Regions from separate parts of the Lentzea sp. genome, predicted to be linked through region 3. Evidence: riboswitches for the same ligand, from Rfam matches in the RefSeq annotation. Region 3 holds a riboswitch; each other region holds the start of a gene.
What was found. A riboswitch is a leader RNA that binds a small molecule or an ion and turns the genes downstream of it on or off. The one in region 3 is predicted to bind cobalamin.

Region 1 (3,720 bases), on a different contig from region 3:
TTCGGCTCGATGCCGTGCACGAGGACCACGTCCGCGGACGAGCCGGGGGGCCTGCACACCGACAGCCGCGTCGTCGGCCAGTCGACCCTGCGGGTGACGCCGTCGACCATGCGGACGGTCGGCCTGGTCACCTGGAAGTCGTAGTAGTCGTCCGGGTCGATCTCGGCGAGCGGGGTGGCGTCCCAGGTGAGTTGGAGGTGCTCGATCGCCGTGCTGGCGGCGTCACCGGCGTCGTTCCACCCTTCGAAAGCGCAGACCATGATCGGGCTCGTGAGCGGCTGGCGCGGGTTCGAGGGGGTCGGGGATTCCTGGGACGGATCGTTCACGGCGCCAGACTACGGCCTCGCGCGAGCAAGTCATCGCAGGCTTGGCCCATGCGTGGTCGCGGAGCGTCGCCGTCGCGGGACGCGCTGGTCAACCGCGTGACGATCACCGGCCACGCCCGCGAGCCGCCCGGCCGGAACGCGTATCGTGGGCACCGGGAAGTCCACGGACCGCGGCCGGCTCGCCGAAGCGCCGGCCTGGCACCGGCACGAGCGGGTCCGCGAGGGCTCCCGCTGCACCCGGAACAGTCCACCGACGCCTTCGTGGCGCACCACCCGGAGGCGAAGTACTTCGATGTCTGACTTGCAGGCCGTGCTGTGGGACATGGACGGCACGCTGCTCGACTCCGAGAAGCTGTGGGACATCCCGCTCTACGAGTACGCGGAGAAGCTCGGCGGCACGCTGTCGCTGGAGACCCGTGAGCGCATGGTCGGCACGAACGTGCCGACGACGATGCGCCTGCTGTTCGCCGACGTCGGCCTCGACCCCTCCGCGGAGGACCTGGTGGACGGCGCCGCGTGGATCTCGCGCCGCACCGAGGAGGTGTTCCGCGCCGGCCTGCCGTGGCGTCCGGGCGCCCAGGAGGCGTTGCGCGCCGTGCGTGCGTCGGGCGTGCCGATGGCGTTGGTGACGTCGACCGAGCGCGCGCTGACCGAGGTGGCGCTGGACACGATCGGCCGCGACCTGTTCGACGTGACGGTGTGCGGCGACGAGGTGGACGGGCTGAACAAGCCGCTGCCCGAGCCGTACCTGAAGGCCGCGCGGTTGCTCGGCGTGGATCCCGTGGAGTGCGTGGCGGTCGAGGACTCGCCGACCGGTGTCGCCGCGGCCGTGGCCGCCGGGTGCACCGTGCTGGTCGTGCCGTGCGACGTCGAGGTGCCAGCGGGGGAGCGGCGGGTGTTCCGCGACTCCCTCACCGGCGTCGACCTCGACGTGCTGAAGGCGCTCTAGACAGTCTGCGAAGCGGTCACGCGCTCGGCCTTGGCCCTGCGCGTGGCCGGGTCCACCAGCAGGCCGAACACCACGCCGATGCCGACGTAGAGCGTGGCCAGCTGGGCGAGCGAGCTGAGGCGGAACTGCCACAGCACCGCCACCGGCATGTCCGCCGGGATCGTGTCCGGCGGCGCGGGGAACGCCACGAGCACCACCGCGACGGCCGCGACCACCGCGAGGAGCACACCGGTGACGCGCACCGGCTGCGACTGCGCGCGCAGCTGCTCGGCGAGCCGGCTCGCTCCCCACACGATCGCCAGGCCGGCGACGACCACGCCCAGGTACAGCGCGGTCCGGTAGTCCACGGTGTCCGGGTCGCCCACGGCGGGCGGGTTGGCCGGGTACTTCAGCCACGGCAGCAGCGCCACCGCGCCGAACACCGCGACGCCGAACGCGAGGCTGCGGCTGAACGGCGTGCGGTCGGTGAACCAGCGCTTCGACAGCGCGTAGGCCGTGGCGAACACCAGGCCCACCGCGATGCCGACGATCACCACGCCGAGCATGCCGCCCGCGACCTGGGCGCCGCGGCTGACCAGCTCTTCCTCACCGTGCGAGTGCGCGTGACCGTCACCTGCGGGTTCCCGCGCCTCCTCGACCGCCAGGGCGGCGCGGATGGGGATCTCGGTGACCAGGAGCTGCACGAGCGCGGAGGCGGCACCGGCGATGCCGCCGGCCGCGATCCCGCGCAGTGCGATCGACTTGTACGTCGTCGTCATCTGCGTGATCGGCGGATCAGTGGCAGGGGACGCCGAGGGCGTGGCGGCCGTCGTGGAAGAACTCGTGCAGCAACTCGGAACCCGCGCCGAGCGCGAGGCCGTTCTCCTGCAGGACCAGGTAGGTGACGATCAGGCCGAGCAGTGAGACGGCGAAGGCCCACTTGGGCACGCGGACGGCGGACAGGCTTGCTGCGGGGCTCGTCATGACGGGCTCCTCCATACCTCGTGGAAGGTCAACTCTCCTTGCGGCGCCGCAGCCGGTCTCCTGACTCCCGGATCACCGCTCACCCCGCGTCTTCCCAGCCCCGGCGGGGACCAGTGACGTGCTCGGCGGGGGTTGCTTCCCGGTCACAGTGGCGAGGACCGCGCCGGATTTCCACCGGCTTCCCGTCACTGCGGCGCGTGCACCGTAAGTTGAGCGGCCCGCCGAGCACAACCGGCCATAAGAGTTGTTGCGTTCCTCACTTCACGAGTGGACAGTCACCACACTTCCCACCTGCGGCGACGCGGTAGTAGAGGCAACAGCTCCTGCGGCGGAACGCGACCTCGCCGGGGATCGAGAAGAATTCTCCCGCCTGTTCGAACGGCGGCGCGGTCATCAGCCGCACACCGCGCAGTTCCGCTTCCTCGGCCGTGAGCATGCCCGCGCGCACGACCATTTTCAGCGCGCCCGCGATGTTCGACATCGCGTTGCCCCACAACAGCCCGCGCGACACCGGGGTGACGTCCTGGATGGCCTCGACCACGGGCGCGAGCGCCTCGGCGGCGGGCGGGCCCAGCCGCGGCAGGTCGACGCGGACGCTCAGGCCGCCGGCCGGGTCGTGGCGCCACCAGAGGTTCTCCGGCCGCACGTCGATCGGCAGGCCGGCGGCCGTGAGCGGGCTGAGCAGCCGCGCGGTGTAGCTGAGGAAGAACAGGCTGGCCGCGACGCGCGGTTCCTCCGCTTCGTACCGGATCGCGATGGCGTCGATCGTGTTCTTGAGGTCCGGGCCCTCGAGCAGCGCGGTTCCCGGCAGCCAGGACTCGTCCGGACGGCCCACGTCGAGCGCGAAGAACGGGTTGATCCCGCGCACCCGGCGCAGCGCGGCGAGGACCTCGGCGAGTTCGGACACGGAAGTTCACGCTACTGGGTGTCCATGCAGGACAAATCACGTCCAGGGCATGGGACGGATCCGACCGCGGTGTGGACGTGGGTCCGCGGGATGGGAGGATGTCGTGTCGTGAAGACCTTCGACTCCCTGTTCGCCGAACTGACCGAACGAGCCGCCACCAAGCCGGCGGGGTCCGGCACCGTCGCAGCGCTCGAGGCCGGCGTCCATGCGCAGGGGAAGAAGGTCCTGGAGGAGGCGGGCGAGGTCTGGATCGCCGCCGAGTACGAGTCCGACGAGAAGCTCGCCGAGGAGATCTCGCAGCTGCTCTACCGCCTCCAGGTGCTCATGCTGGGCCGCGGCCTCACCCTCGAAGACGTTTACAAGTACCTCTGAAAGAGACTTCCACATGCTGCGCGTAGCAGTCCCGAACAAGGGCGCGCTCGCCGAACGCGCCTCCGCCATGCTCACCGAGGCCGGCTACCGGCAGCGGCACGAGCCCCGCGACCTGACCGTGCTCGACCCGAACAACGACGTCGAGTTCTTCTTCCTGCGCCCCAAGGACATCGCGATCTACGTGGCGTCCGGCGACCTCGACC
Region 2 (3,720 bases), on a different contig from region 3:
CGCGCACCGAGCTGCTCGGCTCTGGCCTTGAGCGTCGCCTCGGTCCGCCCCGCGAGGTGCACCTCGGCCCCCGCCGCCGCGAACGCCGCGGCGATGGCGCCGCCGATGCTGCCCGCGCCGCCGTAGATGACCGCGGTCTTCCCGTCGAGGTTCATCGCTTCACCGGTCATGGCCCGAGACGATAACTCCTATTCGAGCGCTACGGCCGCTTCTTCCTCGACCGCGCGGGCCACTGCGTTGAGCGCCGGCGAGTCGAGCTTCCACTGCTGCCAGTACAGCGGCACGGACACCGTCCGGCCCGGCGCGAGGTCGACCAGGCCGTCCTGCAGCTGCTGCGGTGGCACCATCCCCCAGCCCAGGCCCGCGACGATCGCCCGCACGTACACCTCGGACGACGGCACGTAGTGGCGGTGGTCGGACGCGCCGCGGCCGCGGGTCAGCGTGCGCACGAACCGGTCCTGCAGGTCGTCGTTGCGGTCGAACACGACCACCGGCGCCCGCGGCAGCCACGACTTGAGCGGCCCGTCCTCGTAACGGTCCACAAAGGACCGCGTGGCCATCGCCGCGTACCGGATGTGGCCGAGCCGGCGGACCTCGCAGCCCGCAACGGGTTCCCGCGACGACGTCACCGCCGCCATCACCAGGCCCTGGCGCAGCAACGCCGTCGTGTGGTCCTGGTCCTCGCGGTGGAGGTCGAACGAGATCCTCGGCTCCGGCGGGACCCGTTGCAGCGCGGGCAGGAACCACGTGGCGAGCGAGTCGGCGTTCACCGCGATCGGCACGCGCACGACGGCGTCCTCGCCGAGCGCCGCGTCGAGGTCCTGGTCGAGGGCGAGCAGCTGCCGGCCGTAGCGGACCAGCACCTCGCCGGACGGGGTGAGCCGGACCGGCCGGGCGCGCACGAGCAGCACCCGGCCGGTGCGCTGCTCCAGAGCCTTGATCCGTTGCGAGACAGCGGAAGGCGTGACGTGCAGCGCGGTGGCTGCCGCGTCGAACGTGCCCGCGTCGACGACCGCGAGCAGCGTGCGCACCAGGTCGAGATCCATCACGAGCGCTAATGCTACGTAAGAATCTTTAGCTGGTCTCATCAAGAACGCGTGAATACCGTCGGAGGGGTGACTGACCTGTTCCTCGGCTTCGGCACCATGATGACCCTCATCGTCGCGATCGGCGCGCAGAACGCTTTCGTGCTGCGCCAAGGACTCCGGCGCCAGGCCGTGGCGAAGGTGGTCGCCGTGTGCGCCGTCTCGGACGCGATCCTCGTCGCGGTGGGCGTCGCCGGGTTCGGGGCGATCGTCCGCAGGTGGCCGTCCGTGATCACCGCCGCCGCGGTCGTGGGCGGGATCTTCCTGCTGGGCTACGGTTTCCTCGCCGCGCGGCGGGCGTTGCGGCCGTCCGCGCTGACCGCCTCCGGCGAGGCGTCGGGCCGCCCCGTGCTCACCGCGCTCGCGCTGACGTGGCTCAACCCGCACGTCTACCTCGACACGCTGCTGCTCCTCGGCTCGATCGCGGCCGGCCGGTGGCTCTTCGGGATCGGCGCGGTCACCGCGAGCGTCACCTGGTTCGTCGCGCTCGGGTTCGGCGCGCGCCTGCTCAGCCCGCTGTTCGCGAGGCCCCGCGCGTGGCGGGTGCTGGACGGCGTGATCGCCGCCGTGATGACCGTCCTCGGAGTGGTGCTGATCGCCGGAGCGTGACGCGCGCATGTTGGGTGGTGATCAAGCAGCCACCACCACATGTAGTATCTGCCGCGCTGGTGGTTCACCGGCCCGGAGCACCGGGCGAGTGAGGCAAGAGGGAACCCGGTGGAAGTCCGGGACTGCCCCGCAGCGGTGAGTGGGAACGAAAGCCGTCAACGAAGCACTGGGGTCCGCCCTGGGAAGCGACGGCCGGTAGGAGCGTGCCCGGCGCCCACGAGTCCGAAGACCTGCCACCGGTGTGCGCGCAAGCCTGCGCGCACCACACGGTGCCCCGAGGGAGGGCGGCTGTGTGCACCGGTGGCGCGCGTCCGCTGGTGCGCGCACGCGTTTCCTCGGGCTTGCTCGCGAGGAGAGAGCGTGCCCGACCGCCCACCAGCGCTGGATCGACTGTCCGAGGTCGTCCACGAAGCGTGTGCCGACCTGCCCAACGCCTCGGCGGAGGCAGTCCTGGCCGAGACCAAGCGCAACCTCTACGACGGCATCACCGACGCCGAACTGGCGCTGGCGCCGATCATGGCCGCCCGCACGATGGTCGAACAGGACCCGGACTACTCCTCCGTCAGCGCCCGGCTGCTGCTGGACAAGCTGCGCGCCGAGGCCTGCGGCGTCCCGCTGACGCACGCCGAGATGACCGAACGCTACCCGTCGTACTTCGCCTCGTTCGTCCACCACGGCATCGGCCTGGACCAGCTCGACCCGCGGCTCGCCGGCTTCGACCTGGCCCGCCTGGGCGCCGCCCTGGACGCGTCACGCGACCTGAACTTCCAGTTCCTGGGCATGCAGACCCTGTACGACCGCTACTTCCTGCACCACGACGGCCGCCGCTACGAGCTGCCGCAGGCGTTCTTCATGCGCGTCGCGATGGGCCTCGCGCTGCAGGAGGACGACCGCGACGCCCGCGCGATCGAGTTCTACGAGCTGCTGTCGTCGTTCGACTTCATGTGCTCGACGCCGACGCTGTTCAACTCGGGCACCACACGGCCGCAGCTGTCGTCGTGCTTCCTGACCACCGTGGACGACGACCTCGCGGGCATCTTCCACGGCATCAGCAACAACGCGCTGCTGTCGAAGTTCGCCGGCGGGCTGGGCAACGACTGGACCCCGGTGCGCGGGATCGGCGCGCACATCAAGGGGACCAACGGCAAGTCGCAGGGCGTGGTGCCGTTCCTGAAGATCGCGAACGACACGGCCGTGGCCGTGAACCAGGGAGGGAAACGCAAGGGCGCGGTCTGCGCCTACCTGGAGACCTGGCACATCGACGTCGAGGAGTTCCTCGACCTGCGCAAGAACACCGGCGACGAGCGCCGCCGCACCCACGACATGAACACCGCGAACTGGGTGCCGGACGAGTTCCTGCGCCGGGTCCGCGCCGGCGGGCGGTGGACGCTCTTCTCCCCCGACGAGGTGCCGGACCTGCACGACGCGTTCGGTGACGAGTTCGCCGAGAAGTACCGCGCCTACGAGGAGAGAGCGGACAACGGCGAGATCAAGGTCTTCCGGCGTCTGCCCGCCGTCGACCTGTGGCGGCGCATGCTGACGATGCTGTTCGAGACCGGGCACCCGTGGATCACGTTCAAGGACCCGTGCAACCTGCGGTCGCCGCAGCAGCACAGCGGTGTCGTGCACTCCAGCAACCTGTGCACCGAGATCACGCTCAACACCACGGTCGACGAGGTCGCCGTCTGCAACCTGGGCAGCGTCAACCTCGCCCGGCACGTCACCGCGGACGGCATCGACCACGCGCGGCTCGCGAAGACCGTGCGGACGGCCGTGCGGATGCTCGACAACGTCATCGACGTGAACTACTACACGATCCCGGAGGCCAGGAACTCCAACCTGCGGCACCGGCCCATCGGCCTGGGGCTGATGGGTTTCCAGGACGCGCTGTTCACGCTCGGCACGCCGATGGCGTCGCAGGAGGCCGTGGAGTTCGCCGACCGCAGCATGGAGGAGATCAGCTACCACGCGATCACCGCCAGCGCCGACCTCGCCCGCGAACGCGGCGCGTACGCGTCGTTCGACG
Region 3 (3,720 bases):
CGACGTGACCGCCCAGTCCAGGTACACGGCTCGGTCGGCGGTGCGCAGCGGCAGGGTCTCCCGCAGCGCCGGCTCGTCGACCTGGATCACGGAGATGCCCGCCGCCTCGAGGTCCGCCACCTCGTCGCGCAACGCGAGCGCGACCTGCCGTGCGGTGTCACCCTCCGGCTGGTCGTCGCGGACGAACGACCACGCCAGCATCGTCACCGGACCGGTCAGCATTCCCTTGACCGGACGCTCGGTCCGGCTCTGCGCGTACGTGGACCACTCCACGGTCATCGGCGCCAGGCGGGCCACGTCGCCGACGATCAGCGGCGGCCGCACGTAGCGCGTGCCGTAGGACTGCACCCAACCGTGTTGCGTGGCAAGGAATCCCGTGAGCTGCTCACCGAAGTACTGCACCATGTCGTTGCGTTCGGGCTCGCCGTGCACCAGCACGTCCAAACCGATCTTCTCCTGTTCGGCGATGACGGAACGGATCTCCGCGCGCATCGCCTCCAGGTAGGCGTCCTGGCCGAGGTCGCCCGCCCGCAGTGCCGCGCGGGCCTTGCGCAGTTCCTGCGTCTGCGGGAACGACCCGATCGTGGTCGTGGGCAGCTCGGGCAGGTTCAACCGCTCCCGCTGGGTCTTGCTCCGCACGCCGTACGTGCTCGCCCGGTGCAGGTCCGACTCGGTGACGGCGGCGACCCGTTCCCGCACTGCGGGCACCTTCACGACCGGGGAGGAGGCACGCGAGGCGAGCCGGGTCTTGTTGACGTGCACCACGGTGGCGATCGCGGACCGTCCCGCGGTCAGCCCGCGGCGCAACGTGACGATCTCGTCGAGCTTCTGCCGGGCGAACGCCAGCCAGCCGGCGATCTCGGAGTCGAGGCCGGCCTCCAGCGTCACGTCGAGCGGCACGTGCAACAGCGAGCAGGACGCGGCGACGTCCACGGTCCCGGCGAGCCCCAGCAGGGTGCCGAGGGTGCTCAGCGCGGCCGCGAGGTCGGCGGCCCAGATGTTGCGGCCGTTGACGACACCGGCGACCAGCCGCTTGTCCGGGATCCCGCCCACGGCCGCGAGCGCGTCGAGGTTCGCGGCGGCGTTGCCGGTGAAGTCGACCGCCAGACCTTCGACCGGCGCGGCGGCCAGCACCGGCAACGCGTCGCCGAGCCGGTCGAAGTACGACGCGACGAAGATCTTCGGCCGCACCTGCTCCGCGGCCAGCACCGCGTAGGTCTCGGCGACCCTGGCCAGCACGTCCGCCGGCTGGTCGGTCACGAGGACGGGCTCGTCGAGCTGGACCCACTCCGCACCGGCCTCGCGCAGCTGACGCAGCAGGTCCACGTACAGCGGCACGATCCGATCCAGCAGGTCGAGGGGCTGGAACCCATCCGTGCCCGTCGTGTCCTTGGCCAGCAACAGGAACGTGACCGGGCCGACGAGCACCGGACGGGTGGTGACGCCCTCGGCCTTCGCCTCGGCGAACTCGGTGAGGGGCTTGGTCGCGTCCAGGGTGAAGCGGGTGTCCGGCCCGAGTTCGGGCACGAGGTAGTGGTAGTTCGTGTCGAACCACTTCGTCATCTCCAGCGGCGCGGCGTCGGCCGTGCCGCGCGCCATCGCGAAGTAGCGGTCGAGCTGACCCGCGGGAGTCGTCGTGTCCGGCACAGCGGCGAGGTGGCGCTCGGGAACCGCACCGAGCATCCAGGCCGTGTCCAGCACGTGGTCGTAGAACGAGAAGTAGTTGCTCGGCACCTCGTCGACACCGGCCGCGCGCAGCTCCGCGAGACTCTGCTGCCGCAGCTCGCGAGCCGTGCCGAGCAGGGCATCGGCGTCGCCACGACCGGCCCAGTACGACTCGATCGCCTTCTTCAGCTGTCGTTGCGCACCCTGGCGCGGATAGCCGTACACGGTCGCGCGGCTGGTCGGAACGGTCTGGGTCACGGGGCTCTCCTTCGCGAGTCCACGTGGACCTGCGGAACGAGCGCGTGACAACCCACGACCGATGCCCGGCCGTGAACCGCCAACGACCCACCCGCGAGGTCTCGGCCTGCACCCACGGTCGTGGATGCACAGCGGGCAGGTCTTCGGACTCGTGGGCGGTCCGGCTCACGCCGGGTTCCTACTGGCCATCGCTTCCCAAACCCGGCTCGGGCTCAGTGCTCGCCTCTCGAAGAGGCTGATGGCGGTCGTTCCCACTCACCGCTGCGGGGCAGTCCCGGACTCTCACCGGGTTCCCTCTTGCCTCGGCCACCGCCATCGTGCTCACGGAGGCCGAACCAGCTGCACACCCACTGTAGCGGCACGGGGCCGCCTGATCACCAGGTGTCGTCCCGGCCTGGGAGAGCCGGAACCGACGCCACCCGCCCGTAGCGGTGTGCCGGACGGGCGCGCGGGTGAGGCCGGGTGGTGACGCTCTAACGTTGCCCTCAGGTTCATCCGGGACGATGTGCGGCAAAACCATCGACCGGAGGGGGACGGACCGGCGTGCGGATCATGATCGCGGACGACGAGGCGGCCATCCGCGAGTCCCTGGAACGGGTGTTGCAGGTCGAGGGGTACGACACCAGCACCGTCGCCAACGGGCTCGCCGTGCTCGACGGGATCGGTGACGACGCGCCGGATCTGCTGATCCTCGACGTGATGATGCCCCGCCTCGGCGGGGTGGAGACCTGCCGACGGTTGCGGGCGGCGGGCCGGGACCTGCCGGTGCTGATGCTGACCGCCCGCGACCAGGTGTCCGACCGGGTCGCGGGGCTGGACGCGGGCGCCGACGACTACCTGCCCAAGCCGTTCGCCACCGAGGAGCTGCTGGCCAGGGTCCGGGCCCTGCTGCGCCGCCGGGTGCCGGGTGACGACGAGTCGCCGGTCCTGGCGTTCGCCGACCTGCGGGTCGATCCCGACAGGTTCGAGGCGTGGCGGGGCGAGCGGCCGCTCCACCTGACGCGGACCGAGTTCTTCCTGCTGGAGGTCCTCGTGCGCAACGCGACCAGGGTGCTGACCCGGGGTGAGCTGTTCGAGGCGATCTGGGGCTTCGACATGAGCGTCACCTCCAACAACCTCCAGGTGTACGTGAGCTACCTGCGCCGCAAGATGGAGGCCGGGGGCGAGCCGCGGTTGATCCACACACGGCGCGGCCTCGGGTACACGGTGCGGGAGACCCCTCCGTGAGCAGGCGGTTGCCCCGGTGGTGGCGTCGGCAGTCCCTGCGGACCCGGCTGACGGTGATCGCGGCGACGGCCATCGCGGCCAGCGTGTTCCTGGCCTTCCAGGTGGCCAGCGAGCTGCTGGACGGGGAGCTGCGCACCACCGTGGAGGAGCAGCTGCGCGCCGACTCCCGCTTCCTGGCGGCGAACGCGGAGCGCGCCGGTCTGGCGCGGGTCGAGCTGCCGCCGTATCCCGGATCCGGCCGGCTGGTGCGGGTCGTCCTGCCCGACGGCTCGGTCCGGACGCCGGACGGCCAGCCCGCGCTGCCCCCGGTCAGCGAGCAAGCTGGGCGCGTGGCCCAGGGCGCGTCGGCCGACCTGATGGAGTCGCGCGACAGCGACGACGACGGCTACCTCGTCTACACGCTGCGGGCGGGCGGCGGTGCGGTCCAGGTGGCCCGCGCCGCCGACGACACGCCGATCAACGAGTTCGGGTTCGGCATGCTGCTGATCGGGCTGCTCTGCGTCGTCTGCGGCGCCTTCGTCGGGCGGGCCGTGGCACGGACCGGGCTGGCGCCGATCGACCGGCTGACCG
Region 4 (3,720 bases), on a different contig from region 3:
AGGCGTCGACGACGAACAGGACGAGGTTCGACTCCTTGCCCTCGCGGACCGCCTTGCGCAGGTCGGCCGCGGTGAGCAGCAGTCCGGGACCGCTGCGGCCGCGCGCGGCCTGGTGCGGTGCGGCGTTCGCGAGGGTGTCGACCAGGTGCAGACCACTGCCGTCCACTGTGGACGAACGGACGACCCGGCCGGTGCGGGCGCGGGCCCGGGAACGCTTGCCGGGCGCGCCTTCGCCGACGCCGGGCACCTCCAGCACCCGCGCCTTGAACGCGGGCGCGGGTTCCGGCGCCGGGCGGTCCTGGGGCGCGTCGCCGTTGCGCGGCGGGCTGTCCCGCGGACCGTCCTGCGGTTCGGGCAGCTCACCGCCGCCGGGTCCGTCGTCGTCGGGACCCTCGTCGTCAGGGCCCTGGTCCGGTTCCTCGGCGTGCTCGGCCGCCTCGCGCATGGCGTCCTCGAGCTGCTGTTCCTCGATGCCGGGCTCGTCGAACGGGTCGCGGCGGCGCCGGTGCGGCAGGGCGAGCCGGACCGCGGCCTCGACGTCCAGTTCCTCGACGCTCCCGGCTCCCCGCCAGGCGGCGTGGGCCGTGGCGGCACGGGCGACGACGAGGTCCGCGCGCATGCCGTCGACCTCGAAAGCCGCGCAGACGGCGGCGATCCTGCGCAGCTCACCGTCCGGAAGGGACACCCCGGGCAGCTTCGCCTTGGCGTCCGCGATCCGCTGCCGCAGCTCGGCGTCCTCGGCTTCCCACCGCGCGGCGAACGCGACGGGGTCCGCCTCGTAGGCGAGCCGGCGCCGGATGACCTCGGTGCGCACGCCCACGTCCCGCGCGGCCTTGACCTGCACGGTGAGCCCGAACCGGTCGAGCAGCTGCGGCCGCAGCTCGCCCTCCTCCGGGTTCATGGTGCCGACCAGCAGGAACTGCGACGGGTGCGAGACCGAGACGCCCTCGCGCTCGACGTGCGCGCGCCCCATCGCGGCGGCGTCGAGCAGCAGGTCGACCAGGTGGTCGTGCAGCAGGTTGACCTCGTCGACGTAGAGCACGCCCCGGTGCGCCGAGGCCAGCAGCCCGGGCTGGAACGCCCGCACACCCTCGGTCAGCGCCTTCTCCAGGTCGAGCGACCCGACCAGCCGGTCCTCGGTGGCACCGACCGGCAGCTCGACGAGCTTCGCCGGCCTGCGCTCCACGCCGTCGTGCGGCGCGTCGGGGCAGTCGGTCGTGCCGGGCGCGCAGCCGAACCGGCAGTCCTTCGAGACGTCCAGCTCCGGCAGCAACGCGGCGAGGGCACGCACGATCGTCGACTTCGCGGTCCCCTTCTCGCCGCGGACGAGGACACCGCCGATGCCGGGGTGCACGGCGTTCAGCAGCAGGGCCAGCCGGAGGTCGTCGTGTCCGACGACAGCCGAAAAGGGGAACATGCGCGGTGAAGTCCTTCCTCGGGTGTCCACGCCCGTGGTCGGTCGGAGTAAGAGGGGGACGAGTTCCTGACTCCCGGGTCTCCCCGGTCACAGTCGCGGGACGGCGCCGGATTCGCACCGGCTTCCTCGCGCTCCCCTCACAGCCCCGGCATCGTCGCATTCCGCACCCGTGCGACCAACAGCCAGGTGAGCGACATCGCCCTCAGAGCAGGCTCCGGAACTCCGCCCAGGCCCGCGCCACCTCGTCCGCCGTCCACTCCAGCGCGGGCCCGGCGATCGTGACCTCGGTCTTCGCGAGCGTCCCCGACGGCCAGAACGACCCGAGGAACTTCCCGCTCAGCTCGGTCAGCCGCTTCGGGTCACCGGGCAGGTGCAGCGCGAACTGGTGGGTGTGGGGCTCGGGCAGTCCCATCGCGGCCGCCACGACCTTGGCGTGCTCGACGTACGACCCCAGCTTCGGCAGCACGGTGTCGAGACCGTGCAGTGCGGACAGCGCGGCCGGCCACTGCTGGAACAGCATGCCGCCGTACCGGTGCCGCCAGACCCGCGCCTGGTCGACGAAGTCCTGGCTGCCCGCGAGCGCGGCGCCGGAGATGCCCTCGAGGGACTTGTAGAACGACACGTACACCGAGTCGAACAGGCCGGCGATCTCGGGCAACGGCTTGCCGAGGCCGTGCGCGCTCTCCCACAGCCGCGCGCCGTCGAGGTGCACGACCGCGTCGCGTTCGCGGGCGAGGTCGACCAGCGACGTCAGCTCGTCCCAGGTCGGCAGGACGAACCCGGCCTCGCGGTCGGGCACCTCCAGCAGCAGCGTCCCGTACGGCTCCGGGCAGGTGCCGACGTCGGCGTCGCGGACCTTGACCGGGCGCAGGCCGGACAGCACGGTCAGCGCGTCGTCCTCGTGGTGCAGCGGGTGGGCCTGCGGGTGCATCGCCACGATCGGGTTGTGGGTGCGGTCGGCCCAGCACCTCAGGGCGATCTGCTGGGCCATGGTCCCCGTCGGCACGAACAGCGCCGCCTCGGTGCCGAGCAGCTGGGCGACGCGGGTTTCCAGGGCGCCCACCGGGCCGCCGTCCCCGTAGCGGTCTGGGTCGACGTCCGGCACAGGGCCGAGCGTCTCCAGCAGCGTCTTCTTGTGGACTCCGGAGAGCTGGCGATTCAACACACCCGCATCAAACATCAGGTCAACGCCTCACGGCCACCGACTTCGGCGCGCGGAACGACAGCAGGTGCAGCCACTCCGGTTCGGGACCCGCCAGCTCCAGCGCCGGCTCGTGGGAGGCCACCGTCCGCAACGTCACCGCGGCCTCCAGCCGGGCCAGCCCGGCACCGAGGCAGAAGTGGCGCCCGTACCCGAACGCCAGGTGACGCGGGTCGGTCTCCTCACCGGTCAACACCAGCACGAGCTCCGCACCGGCGGGCACGCGCACACCGGACAGGACCACCTCACGCGCGGTCAGCCGGCGCCACGTCACCACGGGCGTCTCGGTCCGCAGCACGTGCTCCACGAAGTCCTCAGCGACACCGGGCGACGGCAGCCGCGCCCACAGCGCGCGGTCCTGCAGAGCGCGGCGCAACGCCGTGGACAGCAGCTGGGTCGTGGTCTCCTGCCCGGCGATCAGCAGGAAGTAGCAGAGACCGGCGGAGTCCTCCGCGGACACACCGGCGTCGGCCAGCGCGCGGAACAGCTCGCCGTCCCGCGCGTGGTAGCGCTTGACCAGCCACTGGTGGAACTCGCCGACGTCGTCGACCAGCTCCAGCTGCCGTTCGCGCGAGAGCGAGCCCCAGAAGAACTCGAGCGACCCGGAGCTCCACCGCTTGAGCGCCGGGATGTCGACGTTCTCCAGGCCGAGGAGCTCCACCAGCACGATCGCGGGCAGGTCCCAGGCGAGCGAGCGCACGAGATCCTCACCACCCAGCCGTTCCACGACCAGGGACCGGATGCGAGGCTCCGCTGCGGCGACGCGGGCCGGCGTGAAGAACGACGCCACCAGCCTGCGCAGCCGGGCGTGCGACGACGAGCCGTTGTTGGCCAAGGTCGGCGGCAGCGAGAAGCGGGCCCTGACCAGGGTGCGCAACGCGGCGGGCACGACCGGCGTGACGGCGGTCAGCGCGTTGTCGGGCAGGAACGTGACCGGGTCGGCCAGCACGGCGCGCACGTCGTCGTGGGCGGACACCACCCAGCGGCCGTCGACGAACTGCACCGGCGAGGTGAGTTCGGCGCGCGTGAAGGTGAACAGGTCCACGAGCCGCACGCTAGTGGGCGGATGGGAGACTCAGGCGGTGACCGTGAGCACAACCGA

Region 1: linked by a shared signal. The riboswitch ahead of VF330_RS20130 (CbtB domain-containing protein) and the one ahead of metE (5-methyltetrahydropteroyltriglutamate--homocysteine S-methyltransferase) in region 3 are both predicted to bind cobalamin.
Region 2: linked by a shared signal. The riboswitch ahead of VF330_RS10800 (ribonucleoside-diphosphate reductase subunit alpha) and the one ahead of metE (5-methyltetrahydropteroyltriglutamate--homocysteine S-methyltransferase) in region 3 are both predicted to bind cobalamin.
Region 4: linked by a shared signal. The riboswitch ahead of VF330_RS13560 (putative cobaltochelatase) and the one ahead of metE (5-methyltetrahydropteroyltriglutamate--homocysteine S-methyltransferase) in region 3 are both predicted to bind cobalamin.

What each region holds. Positions count from the first base shown of each region.
Region 1 covers NZ_DASVFL010000179.1:9,474-13,193, reverse strand. The annotation lists gene VF330_RS20150 (PAC2 family protein) at 1-326, opposite strand, end outside; gene VF330_RS20145 (hypothetical protein) at 375-626, shown strand; gene VF330_RS20140 (HAD family phosphatase) at 619-1,275, shown strand; gene VF330_RS20135 (CbtA family protein) at 1,272-2,033, opposite strand; gene VF330_RS20130 (CbtB domain-containing protein) at 2,050-2,238, opposite strand; cobalamin riboswitch at 2,272-2,446, opposite strand; gene VF330_RS20125 ((2Fe-2S)-binding protein) at 2,495-3,145, opposite strand; gene VF330_RS20120 (phosphoribosyl-ATP diphosphatase) at 3,254-3,517, shown strand; gene hisG (ATP phosphoribosyltransferase) at 3,531-3,720, shown strand, end outside.
Region 2 covers NZ_DASVFL010000083.1:12,888-16,607, forward strand. The annotation lists gene VF330_RS10785 (SDR family oxidoreductase) at 1-170, opposite strand, end outside; gene VF330_RS10790 (LysR family transcriptional regulator ArgP) at 189-1,046, opposite strand; gene VF330_RS10795 (LysE/ArgO family amino acid transporter) at 1,146-1,694, shown strand; cobalamin riboswitch at 1,738-1,946, shown strand; gene VF330_RS10800 (ribonucleoside-diphosphate reductase subunit alpha) at 2,055-3,720, shown strand, end outside.
Region 3 covers NZ_DASVFL010000209.1:15,569-19,288, reverse strand. The annotation lists gene metE (5-methyltetrahydropteroyltriglutamate--homocysteine S-methyltransferase) at 1-1,923, opposite strand, end outside; cobalamin riboswitch at 2,041-2,278, opposite strand; gene VF330_RS23145 (response regulator transcription factor) at 2,467-3,150, shown strand; gene VF330_RS23140 (HAMP domain-containing sensor histidine kinase) at 3,147-3,720, shown strand, end outside.
Region 4 covers NZ_DASVFL010000107.1:11,351-15,070, reverse strand. The annotation lists gene VF330_RS13560 (putative cobaltochelatase) at 1-1,417, opposite strand, end outside; cobalamin riboswitch at 1,458-1,588, opposite strand; gene VF330_RS13555 (threonine aldolase family protein) at 1,620-2,582, opposite strand; gene VF330_RS13550 (hypothetical protein) at 2,602-3,663, opposite strand.